DNA from 4 places in the Agromyces badenianii genome. Region 2 is predicted to be linked to each of the others. Evidence: predicted binding sites of a transcription regulator. Region 2 holds the regulator's gene; each other region holds the start of a gene.
What was found. Region 2 encodes HrcA, which represses chaperone genes, less so after heat shock. Its sites were predicted from a motif close to TTNGCACTCGNNNNNNNCGAGTGCNAA; they were not measured.
Positions count from the first base shown of each region.

Region 1: the regulator HrcA is predicted to act here: its motif matches at 1,527-1,553, upstream of DCE93_RS12315 (Hsp20/alpha crystallin family protein).
Region 3: the regulator HrcA is predicted to act here: its motif matches at 1,908-1,934, upstream of groES (co-chaperone GroES).
Region 4: the regulator HrcA is predicted to act here: its motif matches at 1,295-1,321, upstream of groL (chaperonin GroEL).

Region 1 is NZ_CP028913.1:2,605,529-2,608,701, forward strand. It holds gene DCE93_RS12305 (ArsR/SmtB family transcription factor) at 1-312, opposite strand, end outside; gene DCE93_RS12310 (VOC family protein) at 522-944, shown strand; gene DCE93_RS12315 (Hsp20/alpha crystallin family protein) at 1,025-1,453, opposite strand; gene DCE93_RS12320 (TFIIB-type zinc ribbon-containing protein) at 1,653-2,021, opposite strand; gene DCE93_RS12325 (cold-shock protein) at 2,309-2,515, opposite strand; gene DCE93_RS12330 (fatty acid desaturase family protein) at 2,656-3,173, opposite strand, start outside.
Region 2 is NZ_CP028913.1:1,391,398-1,394,570, forward strand. It holds gene DCE93_RS06635 (DUF4870 domain-containing protein) at 1-1, opposite strand, end outside; gene DCE93_RS06640 (DUF4870 domain-containing protein) at 139-552, opposite strand; gene hrcA (heat-inducible transcriptional repressor HrcA) at 744-1,766, shown strand; gene dnaJ (molecular chaperone DnaJ) at 1,822-2,922, shown strand; gene DCE93_RS06655 (16S rRNA (uracil(1498)-N(3))-methyltransferase) at 2,935-3,173, shown strand, end outside.
Region 3 is NZ_CP028913.1:2,397,708-2,400,880, forward strand. It holds gene DCE93_RS11315 (ABC transporter substrate-binding protein) at 1-141, opposite strand, end outside; gene rarD (EamA family transporter RarD) at 407-1,363, opposite strand; gene groES (co-chaperone GroES) at 1,538-1,834, opposite strand; gene DCE93_RS11330 (class I SAM-dependent methyltransferase) at 1,987-3,173, shown strand, end outside.
Region 4 is NZ_CP028913.1:2,267,090-2,270,262, forward strand. It holds gene groL (chaperonin GroEL) at 1-1,249, opposite strand, end outside; gene DCE93_RS10735 (DUF3048 domain-containing protein) at 1,375-2,421, opposite strand; gene DCE93_RS10740 (cold-shock protein) at 2,511-2,714, opposite strand; gene DCE93_RS10745 (LytR C-terminal domain-containing protein) at 2,995-3,173, opposite strand, start outside.

The DNA of each region.
Region 1 (3,173 bases), 1.2 Mb from region 2:
GTCCAATGCGCGGAACTGCTGCTCGTGGATCAGCCGGTATCGGTCGATCCACGCGGTGAGGGCTTCGAGCGTGGCCGCGTCGAGGTGCACGGGGCGGCGTTGCGCGTCACGCGTTCTGGTGACGAGCCCCGCGCTCTCGAGCACCTGGATGTGCTTCGAAACGGCCTGCTTGGTGATCGCGAACGGTTCGGCGAGCTCGTTGACCGTGGCCGGCCCCCGGCTCAGTCGGGCGATGATGCCCCGGCGCACCGGGTCGGCCAGCGCCATGAAGGCGCGGTCGAGACGGTCGTCTGCGCTGGGATCGAGGATCATCGCTCGCCTTTCTCAACTCGTTCTTTGATCAACCTTTTGGTTGATTACAAGGTATGACGAACGGATGCCGCTGTCAACCCTTGATCCGACCGCCGAGAGATCCTTCCGGCCGCCGCGAGTGCATCGTGCCGCCGGGAGATGCTTCTTGCCGCCGGACGCGCGAACGAGGAGGATCGGCCAGTACGCACGAGTCGAAAGGTCACAGGCGCATCATGGTCACGCTCAACCCGTATCTCAACTTCCGCGACAACGCGAAGGAGGCGATGGAGTTCTACCAGTCGGTCTTCGGCGGTGAACTCACGTCGAGCACCTTCGCCGAATACGGCCAGGCCGACAACCCGGCCGACGCCGACAAGATCATGCACAGCCAGCTCGAGGCCGAGGGCGGCCTGGTGCTGATGGGCGCGGACACCCCGAGCTACCTGGAGTACACGGGCGCCGGCAACGTCTCGGTCTCGCTCTCGGGCGGCGCCGAGCAGAATGCCGAGCTGCGCGGCTACTGGGAGAAGCTCTCGAACAGCGGCGCCGTCACCGTGCCACTCGAGGTCGCTCCGTGGGGCGACGCCTTCGGCATGTGCGTCGACGGCTACGGCATCGCCTGGCTCGTGAACATCGGCGGCAGCACGGCGTAGCCTCCGACGCGGTTCGGGGCATGCAGCGGGCCCGCATCGTCGTGCGATGCGGGCCCGCTGTCGGTGCGTTCGGCGTCAGCTCACTTGTTCGACGCGACCTGCTGCCGTTCAGGCGCGCTCACCACTTCGACCTTGCGCGGCTTCGCGCGTTCGCTCATGGGGATGATCACGCTCAGCACGCCGTTGTCGTAGTGCGCGCTGATGCCTGCGGTGTCGATGCCCTCGCCGAGGGTGATCTGACGAAGGAACGAGCCGCTCGGCCGCTCGTGCGCGAGCCACTTCACGTCGCCATCCGTGCGCAGCGTGCGCTCGGCGCGAATCGTGAGCAGTTGGCCGTCGACATCCACGTCGACCGATCCGGGGTCCACGCCCGGCAGGTCGGCGGCGAGCACGTAGTGATCGCCGTCGCGGTGCAGGTCGATCGGCATGACTCGCGGCCCTTGGCGAGAATCGAGCATGTCCGCAGCGAGGCGGTCGAGCTCACGGAACGGGTCCCACATCATGGCCATTGACTTCTCCTCCCTGGAGCCGCCGGAGCGGCTGCTTCAAGAGTTGAGTCACTTCGACTCAACTACGTCGATTTTAGCACTCTGTTTTCGAGAGTGCCAAGGCCGCGGGGACGGAATGCGCGACGAATTCTGCGGCCGCAACGCCAGCCGAAAGCAGCGCTCTGGTACTCGCGCACGCTCGGCATCCGTTCGCACAGGATCAGTCGAAGAGTTCGGAGAGCCAGCTCTCCTTTTTCTTCTTGCGCGGGTAGCCCTGGTCGCCGTACCCACGGTTGTCATGTCCACGGGCGTCATGTCCACGGTTGTCATACCCGCGGTTGTCATACGGCTGCTGGTACGAAGGCTGTCCGTACGCGGGGGCCGGCGGCTGTATGGGTGCGGCAGCAGGCGCGGCCTGCGGAGCAGATGCGGCCTGGGGCTGCCCGCCGAACTCGCGCGCGCCACGCTCGACGATCTTGTCGAGCTCGCCCCGGTCGAGCCAGACGCCGCGGCAGTTCGGGCAGTAGTCGATCTCGATGCCGCTGCGCTCACTCATCACGAGCAGGGTTCCGTCACTGGGGCACTGCATGGGGGCTCCTCCTTCGGGGCCGACCGGATCGATCGGGCTGTCGGCGTGCCCGAGCCTAGGGAGCGAAGCTTTGAAGACGCCCTGCGGTCTCGATACGGCCGGTCGGCCGGCCACTCGACCGACGGAGACTGGCGGGCCTGATCGACCGAGCGACCTGACCCCCAAACGCAGCGAGCGGATGCCGCGGCGCCTGCCTCACGAAGAGGCGGCTGCCGCGACATCCGCTCGTGGACCGGGTGTCGACACGCTCAGCGCGCCGACCCCCCGATCGAAAGGGATTCGAGAACTTACGAAATGACCGTGATGTTCTCGGCCTGCAGGCCCTTGGGGCCGCGAGCGGTCTCGAATTCGACCTTCTGGTTCTCCTCGAGCGAGCGGTAGCCGCCCGATGCGATCGCGCTGAAGTGCGCGAAGACGTCGGCCGAGCCGTCGTCAGGAGCGATGAAGCCGAAGCCCTTGTCGGCGTTGAACCACTTGACGGTTCCGGTTGCCATATTCTTTTCCTTCTGTAAAGCCGAGCCGCCGAAACGGCTGCGACGTGCACGACCTCAGGTCGTGCGGGGTTCCGACGGCGACGTCCGCCGCCGGAAGTGTGTGGGTGCGGGTCTCGACGAGTGCGAGCCGCACGGGATGATCAGACTCGACGGAATTGGTTCACCATCGGGCAATCGAAGGGATCGCGGGCGGAGAGGCCCACGCGGTTGAGGTATTCGATGACGATACCGTACGACTTCATGAGCGTCGTCTCGGTGTAGGGCACGTCGAGGGTGCGGCAGTGCTCACGCACGATCTCGCGCGCCCTGGCGAGGTGCGGCCGCGGCATGTTCGGGAACAGGTGGTGCTCGACCTGGTAGTTGAGTCCGCCGAGGAGGGCGCTCGCCCACAGGCCGCCCGAGACGTTGCGCGAGGTGAGCACCTGCTTCGAGAAGAAGTCGAGCTTCGCGTCGGCCGGGATGATCGGCATGCCCTTGTGGTTCGGCGCGAACGAGGCGCCCATGTAGACGCCGAACACGGCGAGCTGCACGCCGAGGAAGGCGAAGGCCATGCCGAGCGGCAGCACCCAGAAGATCGCTCCGAGGTACACCGTGAACCGCACGGCGATGAGACTCAGCTCGATCCAGCGGCCTTTGACAGGGCCCCGCTCGAAGAGCG
Region 2 (3,173 bases):
TGATGTCTCCTTGGTCGGATCGCCCGGAGGCGACTCTCGTTCTCGTCGCCCGACGGGCGAATGTTCGAACACTTTCATGCTGGCACAGCAGAGCGCGCCGGGCGCGGAAATCTCCCGGCGCGCTCCGCTCCTTGCGAATTACTTGATGAGGCGGATCGCGAACGGGTAGCGGTAGTGCTGCCCCTCCTTCGCCCGGAGGAACGCGATGATCGAGAGGACGACGCTGACGATCCAGGCCGCCCAGACGACGAACACGCCGATGAGGATGAACGTCAGGATCCAGCCCACGACGTAGGCGATCAGGATCGTGATCTGGAAGTTCAGCGCCTCTTTCGCCTCGGTGTTCGTGAACGAGCCGCGGTCTTTGAAGACGAGCCAGATGACGAGCGAGGGCAGGAAGCCCAGGATGCCGCCGAGGTGCGCGAACGAGCCCCACTGCACGTCTTGTTCGGGCGCGAGCGGTGCAGCGGCGACCGGCTGCGGTGCTGCAGGCTGCTGCGGGGGCGTCGGCGGAACGTTCTGGCCGGGTGCAGGGGCGTTCGGATCGGTCATGGTGCGTGCCTTTCGGGGTTCTCTGATGAACCGCGCTCGCGCGACAGGAAGATTCCTATCGGGGGGTGACTCGCGGGATACCCATAAGCTAGCGCCGCCGCCCCGCAGCCTGCAACGGGCAGGTGACGGGATGTCGCGATATGATTAGCACTCACTCAGATCGAGTGCTAAGTGCGAGAGGAGCGATGGACATGGTCTCCGAACGCAGCCTCGCCGTGCTCCGCGCGATCGTGCAGGACTACGTCGCGTCGCGCGAGCCCGTGGGCTCGAAGTCGATCGTCGAACGCCACGCCTTCGGCGTGTCGGCGGCGACGATCCGCAACGACATGGCCCTCCTCGAAGAGGAGGAGCTGATCGCCGCCCCGCACACCTCGTCGGGCCGCATCCCCACCGACAAGGGCTATCGCGTGTTCGTCGATCAGCTCACCGACATCCGCCCGATGAGCGCGGCGCAGCGGCAGGCCATCGAGACCTTTCTCGGCGAGTCGAGCGACCTCGACGAACTGCTCGCCCGCACCGTGCGGCTCATCGCCCAGCTCACCAATCAGCTCGCCGTCGTGCAGTACCCGAGTTTCGGCAGCGCACGCGTGCGGCACGTCGAACTCGTCTCGCTCGCCCCCGACCGAGTGCTCTGCATCCTCATCAGCGACTCCGGGCAGGTCGAGCAGCGGCTCGCCGAGCTCGAGCAGCCGGTCGACGAGCAGACGCTCGGGGCACTGCGATCGCGCCTGAACGAGATCGCCGGTGGCCGCTCGATGGCCGAGGCCGCCGAGGCGCTCTCCGGCGAGATCGATAACGTCGACCCGCACCACGCCGCGATGCTCCACACCCTCGCGGTGACGCTCGCCGAGCAGGCCAGGGTTCAGCGCCAAGACCGCCTCGTCGTGGCCGGTGCGGCGAACCTCGTGCGCACCGAGCAGGACTTCGCCGGCTCGATCCTCGGGGTCATCGAGGCGATCGAAGAGCAGGTGGTGCTGCTGAGGCTCTTCGGCGAGATGGCCACCGACGAGCACGCCGTCACCGTGCGCATCGGCCGCGAGAACGCCTCGTTCGGCCTCGGTGAGACCTCCGTCGTCTCGAGCGCCTTCGCGATCCCGGGTCGCGACATCTCGAGGCTCGGCATCGTCGGCCCCACCCGCATGGACTACTCCAACAGCATGGCGGCCGTTCGCGCCGTTGCTCGCTACCTCTCCCGCACGCTCGGCGAGAGCTGAACCCGCCGCCCGTCGCATCCGACCGGCATCCGGCAATCGAAAGGACAAGCCCTCCGTGGCCGACCACTACGAGGTCCTCGGCGTCTCCCATGACGCCACCCCCGACGAGATCAAGAAGGCCTACCGCCGTCTCGCGCGCGAACTGCACCCCGACGTCAACCCCGGCGCCGAGGCATCCGAGCGCTTCAAGGAGGTCACGCACGCCTACGACGTGCTCTCCGACCCCCGGCAGCGCGAGCAGTACGATCTCGGCGGCCAGGGCGGGTTCGGCGGTGGGCAGAACTTCGGCGGCTTCGGCGACATCTTCGAGACCTTCTTCGGTGCCGGCCAGCAGAGCCGGGGCCCGCGATCGCGTCGCGAGCGGGGCCAAGACGCGCTGATCAGGGTCGAGGTCGGCCTCGACGAGGTGATCTTCGGCACGCACCGCGACATCGAGGTCGACACCGCAGTGACGTGCGAGACCTGCCACGGATCGTGCTGCCAGCCGGGCACCTCGCCCGTCACCTGCGACATCTGCCACGGTACGGGCTCGATCCAGCGCTCGGTGCGGTCGCTGCTCGGCAACGTCATGACCTCCAGCCCGTGCGGCACCTGCCGCGGCTACGGCACGGTCATCGCGACGCCGTGCGTGACCTGCCAGGGCCAGGGCCGAGTGCGCGCCCGACGCACCGTGCCGGTCGACATCCCCGCGGGAGTCGACACGGGTGTGCGACTGCAGATGCCCGGGTCGGGCGAGGCGGGCCCCGCCGGCGGACCCAACGGCGACCTGTACCTCGAGATCAAGGTCAAGAACCACGAGGTCTTCAGCCGACACGGCGACGACCTGCTGTGCACCCTCGAGGTGTCGATGACCGACGCGATCCTCGGCACGACGGCCACCATCCCCGCACTCGACGGCGATGTCGAGCTCGAACTCAAGGCCGGACTCCAGAGCGGCGAGATCCTCACCGTGAAAGACCGGGGCGTCTCGAGACTGCGCGGCACCGGTCGCGGAGACCTCAAGGTCGGCGTGCAGGTCATCACGCCCACCAAGCTCTCGTCGAAGGAACGCGACCTCATGCACCAGTTCGCAGCCTCGAAGAAGTCGCCGGCGCCCGAGCTCAGCCACTTCCAGCAGGGCATCTTCGCCCGCCTGCGCGACCGGTTCCTCGGCTAGGTCGGAGCCCCGGTGAGCCACCTCTACCTCGACGAGTCCCTCGACCTGGCCGCAGTCGTGCCCGGCGGCACCGTCACGCTCACCGGCGACGAGGCGCGTCACGCCGTCACCGTGTCGAGGGTGCGAGCCGGCGAGCGCATCGCGATCGGCGACGGACACGGCGCGCTCGTGCACGGCGTCGTCGCCTCGACCGGAACGCGCGAACTCGAACTCACGGTCGACGAGGTGATCGTGCACGAGCAGCCGGTGCC
Region 3 (3,173 bases), 1.0 Mb from region 2:
GGCCGGCTCTTCCGTCTCGGCCGACGGCGTGCCGCCCGACGCGCACGCAGACAGGAGGAGGGTGCTGACGCCGGCGATGGCGAGACCCGTCCAGGCTGCGCGAGCCGAACGCTTGGCCGTGGCCTTCGCGAATACGCTCATGTTGCTCCTTGGGACTGAAGGAATTGGTACACAATGCAGCGCCATGGTGACGCCGTTGTCTGACAGTATTCCGCGCCAATGGCGGAAACAAGTCAGTGCGGTCACAACCGTGTAACGCCCCCTCAATCGTTACCTCGCCGACACCTCGCCTCGATCCGGCGCAAGGAACCCGCATGATTCCGGGCTCTCACGCGAGGATCGCGCGTCCGCGACATCCGCTCGCCGTGTGTCGCGAAGAGGGGGACGGCAGACCGTCGGCTCGGCCTCAGGCCGGTTCGGCGACCACGCGTCGCGAGGCGCGAACACCCCGCAGCAGGTCGACCGTCAGCACGATGAGCGCCACCCAGACGAGGGCGAACCCGATCCAGCGTTCGGGCGGCATCGGTTCCTTCAGCACGAAGACGCCCACGAGGAACTGGATGAAGGGGGCGAAGTACTGGATGAACCCCATGAAGATGAGGGGCAACCGTCGCGACGCCGCTGCGAAGAGCAGGAGCGGCACCGCGGTGATCGCTCCGGCGAGCAGGAGCAGCACCGTGTGCCACACGCTGACCGTACCGATGGTGAGGCCCGTGGTCATCGACACGAAGACGAGTTGCACGACGGCGAGCGGCGCGAGCCACACGGTCTCGATGGTCAGGCCCGAGACGGCGTCGACCTTCGGGCCGACCCGCTTCTTGATGAGGCCGTAGAAGCCGAACGAGAACGCGAGCACGAGCGCGATCCACGGCAGCTGCCCGTAGCCGACCGCGAGCACGACGACGGCGACGATCGAGATGCCGACGGCGATCCACTGCGTCAGATTCAGGCGCTCGCGCAGCACGAGCACGCCGAGGAAGACCGTGACGATCGGGTTGATGAAGTAGCCGAGCGCCGCCTCGACCACCTGGTTCGAGAGCGCGGCGTAGACGTAGGTCTGCCAGTTGATGAAGATGAGGAGCCCGGCCAGGCCCATCGTGAGCACGATGCGCCGGTCGCGGAGCAGCACCGCGAGCGGCCGCAACGCCCGCGTGACGGTGATGAGCAGCGCGCAGAAGACGAGGGAGAACAGCACGCGCCAGCCGACGATCTCGAACGGACCCGACGGTGCCAGCGCGATGAAGTAGACGGGCAGGAAGCCCCAGAGCCCGTAGGCGCCGATCGCGAAGAGAAGCCCGGAGCGACTCACGCCTGCCGAGGAGTCCGTCGAGGGGGAAGGCGCGGTCGCGGGGCGGGATGACACCAGCACAGACTACGCCCGGCCCGCGACGCCGCGCCGCGCCGCGTCAGCCGTCTGACGTCGAGATCCAGCCACACTGCCGCGACCCCGATCGGCCGAGGCATCCGCTCACCGGAACGACGACGAGGCCCGGACGCCCCGAGGGGGCATCCGGGCCTCGGATGAATCGTGTCGCCCTTAGCGGACGACGACTGCGAGCACGTCGCGAGCCGACAGCACGAGCAGGTCGTCGCCGCCGAACTTGACCTCGGTGCCGCCGTACTTCGAGTAGATCACCTTGTCGCCGACTGCGACGTCGAGCGGGACGCGGTTGCCGTTGTCATCGATGCGGCCGGGGCCCACTGCCACGACCTCGCCCTCCTGGGGCTTCTCCTTGGCGGTGTCGGGGATGACCAGACCCGATGCGGTGGTCTGCTCGGCCTCGACCTGCTTGATGACGATGCGATCCTCGAGCGGCTTGATGGAAACCGACACGGTTGACCTCTTTCTTGACGAAGACTGGTTAGCAGCCTCAGAGCGAGAGTGCTAAACCGAGTCTAGGCGCGATTTGGCACTCGTGCAACGTGAGTGCCAGCCCGTTCAGCCACGGGCGAACCTCGCCCAAGGGGCGATGCTAGCGTGGCCGGGTGGATCGCGCCGAACTCGTCGAACTGCTCTCGCCCGAGGGCCTCACGCTGCTCGACGGGCTGCCCGACTGGGACTCGAAGGCCGACATCGTCAAGACCGTCGCCGACCTCCGCAAGCAGGGGCATCCGCCGACGCTCGTCGCCGCCGTGCTCAGCCAGGCGAAGCTCCGCGCGAAGGCCGGAACGAAGTTCGGCCCGTTCGCCTCCCGGATGCTCTTCACCGAGGCCGGACTCGAGCAGGCGACGCGATTGAAGGTCGCCGCGCTGCACGCCGGGCGGTTCTCCCGCGCGGGACTCGGGCACGTGGCCGACCTCGGCTGCGGCATCGGCGGAGACGCCCTCGCGATGGCGGCGATCGACCTCGAGGTCACCGCCGCAGAGGCCGACGAGGTCACCGCGGCCATCGCAGCGTACAACCTCACCCCGTTCCCACGGGCGCGGGTGCTCCACGAGCAGGCCGAGCGCGTTCCGCTCGGCGGCATCGACGGCGCCTGGCTCGACCCCGCACGGCGCACCACCGCGGGCGGCACCACCAGGAGAATCACGGATGCCTCGGGCTACTCCCCCTCGCTCGACTTCGCCTTCCGGCTCGGCGAGCGCATGCCCGTCGGAGTGAAGCTCGGCCCGGGCACCGATCGCGAGGTCATTCCGTCTGACGCCGAGGCACAGTGGGTCTCGGTCGACGGCGACCTCGTCGAGCTCGGCGTGTGGTTCGGGCTCGTGGCCCGGCCCGGCATCCGCCGCGCCGCCCTCGTCGTCCGCGGCGAGGCCGCCCACGAGCTCACAGCCGGCGCCGACAGTGAAGACGCGCCCGTCGGCCCACTCGGCGACTACCTCTACGAGCCCGACGGGGCGGTGATCCGGGCACGCCTGATCGGCGACCTGGCCCGCGCCCACGGCGCGTGGATGCTGAGCAGCGGAATCGCCTACCTCACCGCCGACACTGCGTTCGACTCGCCGTTCGCCCGGGGCTTCCGGGTGCTCGAGCGACTGCCGGCCGACGAACGGCAGTTGCGCCAGGCGCTCGCCGCTCGCGGCATCGGCACGCTCGAGATCAAGAAGCGCGGCGTCGACGTCGACCCGGCCGCGCTGCGCACGCGACTGAAGCTGCGCGGTTCGGCATCAGCGACGATCGTGCTGACCCGTGAGGCCGGTCGCCATGTCACGCTGCTCGTCGAGCGGATCTG
Region 4 (3,173 bases), 880 kb from region 2:
GAGCGACGCCACCACCGGCGACGATGCCCTCTTCGACGGCGGCCTTCGCGTTGCGAACGGCGTCTTCGATGCGGTGCTTGCGCTCCTTGAGCTCGACCTCGGTCGCCGCACCCGCCTTGATGACGGCGACGCCGCCGGCGAGCTTGGCGAGGCGCTCCTGGAGCTTCTCGCGGTCGTAGTCGGAGTCGGTGTTCTCGATCTCCTTGCGGATCTGCGAGACACGGCCGGCGATGGCCTCCTCGTCGCCGCCACCCTCGACGATGGTCGTCTCGTCCTTGGTGATGATGACCTTGCGAGCCGTGCCGAGCAGGTCGAGGGTGACGTTCTCGAGCTTGAGACCGACCTCCTCGGAGATGACCTGGCCGCCGGTGAGGGTGGCGATGTCCTGCAGCTGCGCCTTGCGGCGGTCGCCGAAGCCCGGGGCCTTGACGGCGACCGACTTGAAGATGCCGCGGATCTTGTTGACGATCAGGGTCGCGAGCGCCTCGCCGTCGACGTCCTCAGCGATGATGAGGAGCTGCTTGCCGGTCTGGATGACCTTGTCGACGATGGGGAGCAGGTCCTTGATGTTCGAGACCTTGCTGTTGACGATCAGGATGTACGGGTCTTCGAAGACCGCTTCCTGGCGCTCGGGGTCGGTGACGAAGTACGCCGACAGGTAGCCCTTGTCGAAGCGCATGCCCTCGGTCAGCTCGAGCTCGGTGCCGAAGGTGTTCGACTCCTCGACGGTGACGACGCCCTCCTTGCCGACCTTGTCGATCGCTTCGGCGATGAGCGCGCCGATCTGCTCGTCGGCGGCCGAGATCGAAGCCGTGGCGGCGATCTCTTCCTTGGTCTCGACGTCCTTCGCGTTGGCGAGGAGCTCGGCCTCGACGGCCGCGACGGCCTTCTCGATGCCGCGCTTCAGCGAGATGGGGTCGGCGCCTGCGGCGACGTTGCGGAGGCCCTCGCGCACGAGCGCCTGGGCGAGCACGACCGAGGTCGTGGTGCCGTCACCGGCGACGTCGTCGGTCTTCTTGGCGACCTCCTTGACGAGCTCGGCACCGATCTTCTCGTACGGGTCGTCGAGCTCGATCTCCTTGGCGATCGACACACCGTCGTTCGTGATCGTGGGGGCGCCCCACTTCTTCTCGAGCACGACGTTGCGACCGCGCGGGCCGAGGGTCACCTTCACCGCGTCGGCGAGCGTGTTGAGGCCACGCTCGAGGCCGCGACGGGCCTCCTCGTTGAAAGCAATGATCTTTGCCATGTGTTTCTCTCGTCCTTTCCCGGACGTCTTCAAAGATTCGTTGGGTTAGCACTCAAAACGAGTGAGTGCTAAATCGATTCTGGCACTCGACCGTCACGAGTGCAAGCGAGCCCGGTGGTGTCCGCTCAGGGCGTGAACGTCGCCGACCCCTCGCCCGGCACGAGCTCGACCCACGTGTTGCCGGGGGCCAATCGAAGCGGCGAGCCGTCGTCGGCGGTGAGGGTGATCGGCGAGCCCGCGGCATCCTTCGCCCAGGTGCCGTGGGCGGTGCGACCGGCCGCCGAGACCCATGCCTCGCCCGAGCCGATCATGACGGTCTTCGGCACCTCGCCGTAGCTCCAGTCGATGCCGACCCGCAGCGTCACGATGTTCGTGGCGCCGACCCGCTCACCCGAGGCCTCGAGGTCTGGCGAGCCCTCTTGCGAGCGCAGCCAGGTGGATGCCGCGCCGTCCCATTCCCAAGCGGGGAATCGCGCATCGGAGAAGACGAGATCGATGCGCGACGTCGGGGCGGCCGCGAGCGCGGGGGCGACGAGCGGGTCGGCGGTGCCGTACGAGAACTGCATCGGCGGCGGCGCGAGCGCGGCATTGCGCGAGACCGCTTCGCCGGCACGGAGGACGACATCGTGCGGGCCCGGGCGGTCGTCGGCACGCGAGAAGAGTCCTGTGTCGTCGTAGTCGAACACGAGGTTCAGCAGCGGTGTCGCCATCATCATCTCGACGAACTGCTCCTGGCCGCCCGAGTAGGCGATGATGCCGCCGAAGGGCGAGGCGATGTCGGGGTCCATGGGCCGGATCGATCGCACCGGGCCGACCTCGTCGGGAACGTCGGAATGCCAGACGGCGACGTACCGCGTGATGCCGCCCTCGACGAGCTCTTCGAAGACGAGGTCGGTGCGGTTCAGCGCGAGGTGCGGCCGCGCCTCTTCGTGGTTGTCGATCTTCACCGCGAGCGAGGGATGCGCGAGCTCCGAGGCATCCGCCGCGGTTCCGCGAAGCGGCGCGAACGACACCGACGAGGGCGCCGAGCCGGCGGCCGGGCGCACCGGCACCTCAGTGTCGGGGGCGGGCACCGGCGCCGATTGGCATCCGGCGAGCAGCAAGGCCGCGACGGCGAGCACGGCGAACCGCGCTCCCCGTCGATACGGGGCAGGCCGGACCTGCGCTGCCATGACCGCCAGCGTAGCGGCGGGTCCGCCCCTGAGTGCGGGAACGCGCCGTCGGATCCGGCGGCGCGTCCACGAATCGACCTCGAGCCCGATCAGGCCGGACGCACCGCCTCGGCCTGCGGACCCTTCGAGCCGGTGCCGACCTCGAACACGACCTGCTGGCCCTCCTCGAGCACCTTGTACCCCGACATGTCGATCGCGGAGTAGTGGACGAAGACGTCTTGGCCCCCCTCGTCGACGGTGATGAATCCGTAGCCCTTTTCAGCGTTGAACCACTTGACGGTTCCGTTCGCCATGCGTTGCTCCCATGTTGCCGTGTGTCCGATCAGCACCTGCCAGTGGCCTGTGCCGGGCCACTCGATCGCAACGACGAACGCCAGGGACGGCGCCGGGTATTCGCACGGGAGAGCGGCCGAATCCAGATAGTCACGACAGTGCGCTCGGGCACAAGAGGCCGTCGAGTCGAGCAGGTCTCGGAATGGCAACGATTCGCCTGCTCGCGCCGGCCAGGTGGCGGTCAGTCGGCCGCCGTGAGCCGGTCAGGCGGCTGGTCGGGCCTCGGTCGGGCCGTCGCGATCAGCCGGCGGCGGTCGCGTCGGCGTAGTCGGAGCCGAGCACGACGACGAGCTGGTTGCCCGTGGCCGCGAACTGCTCGGACACCCGCACATCCGCCTCCGGCAGGAACTGCGCGACGCCGCGAGCCGCCCCCTCGAGCTCGGGCGCGACGTAGTAGACGACCGTCTCGGTCAGCGTGT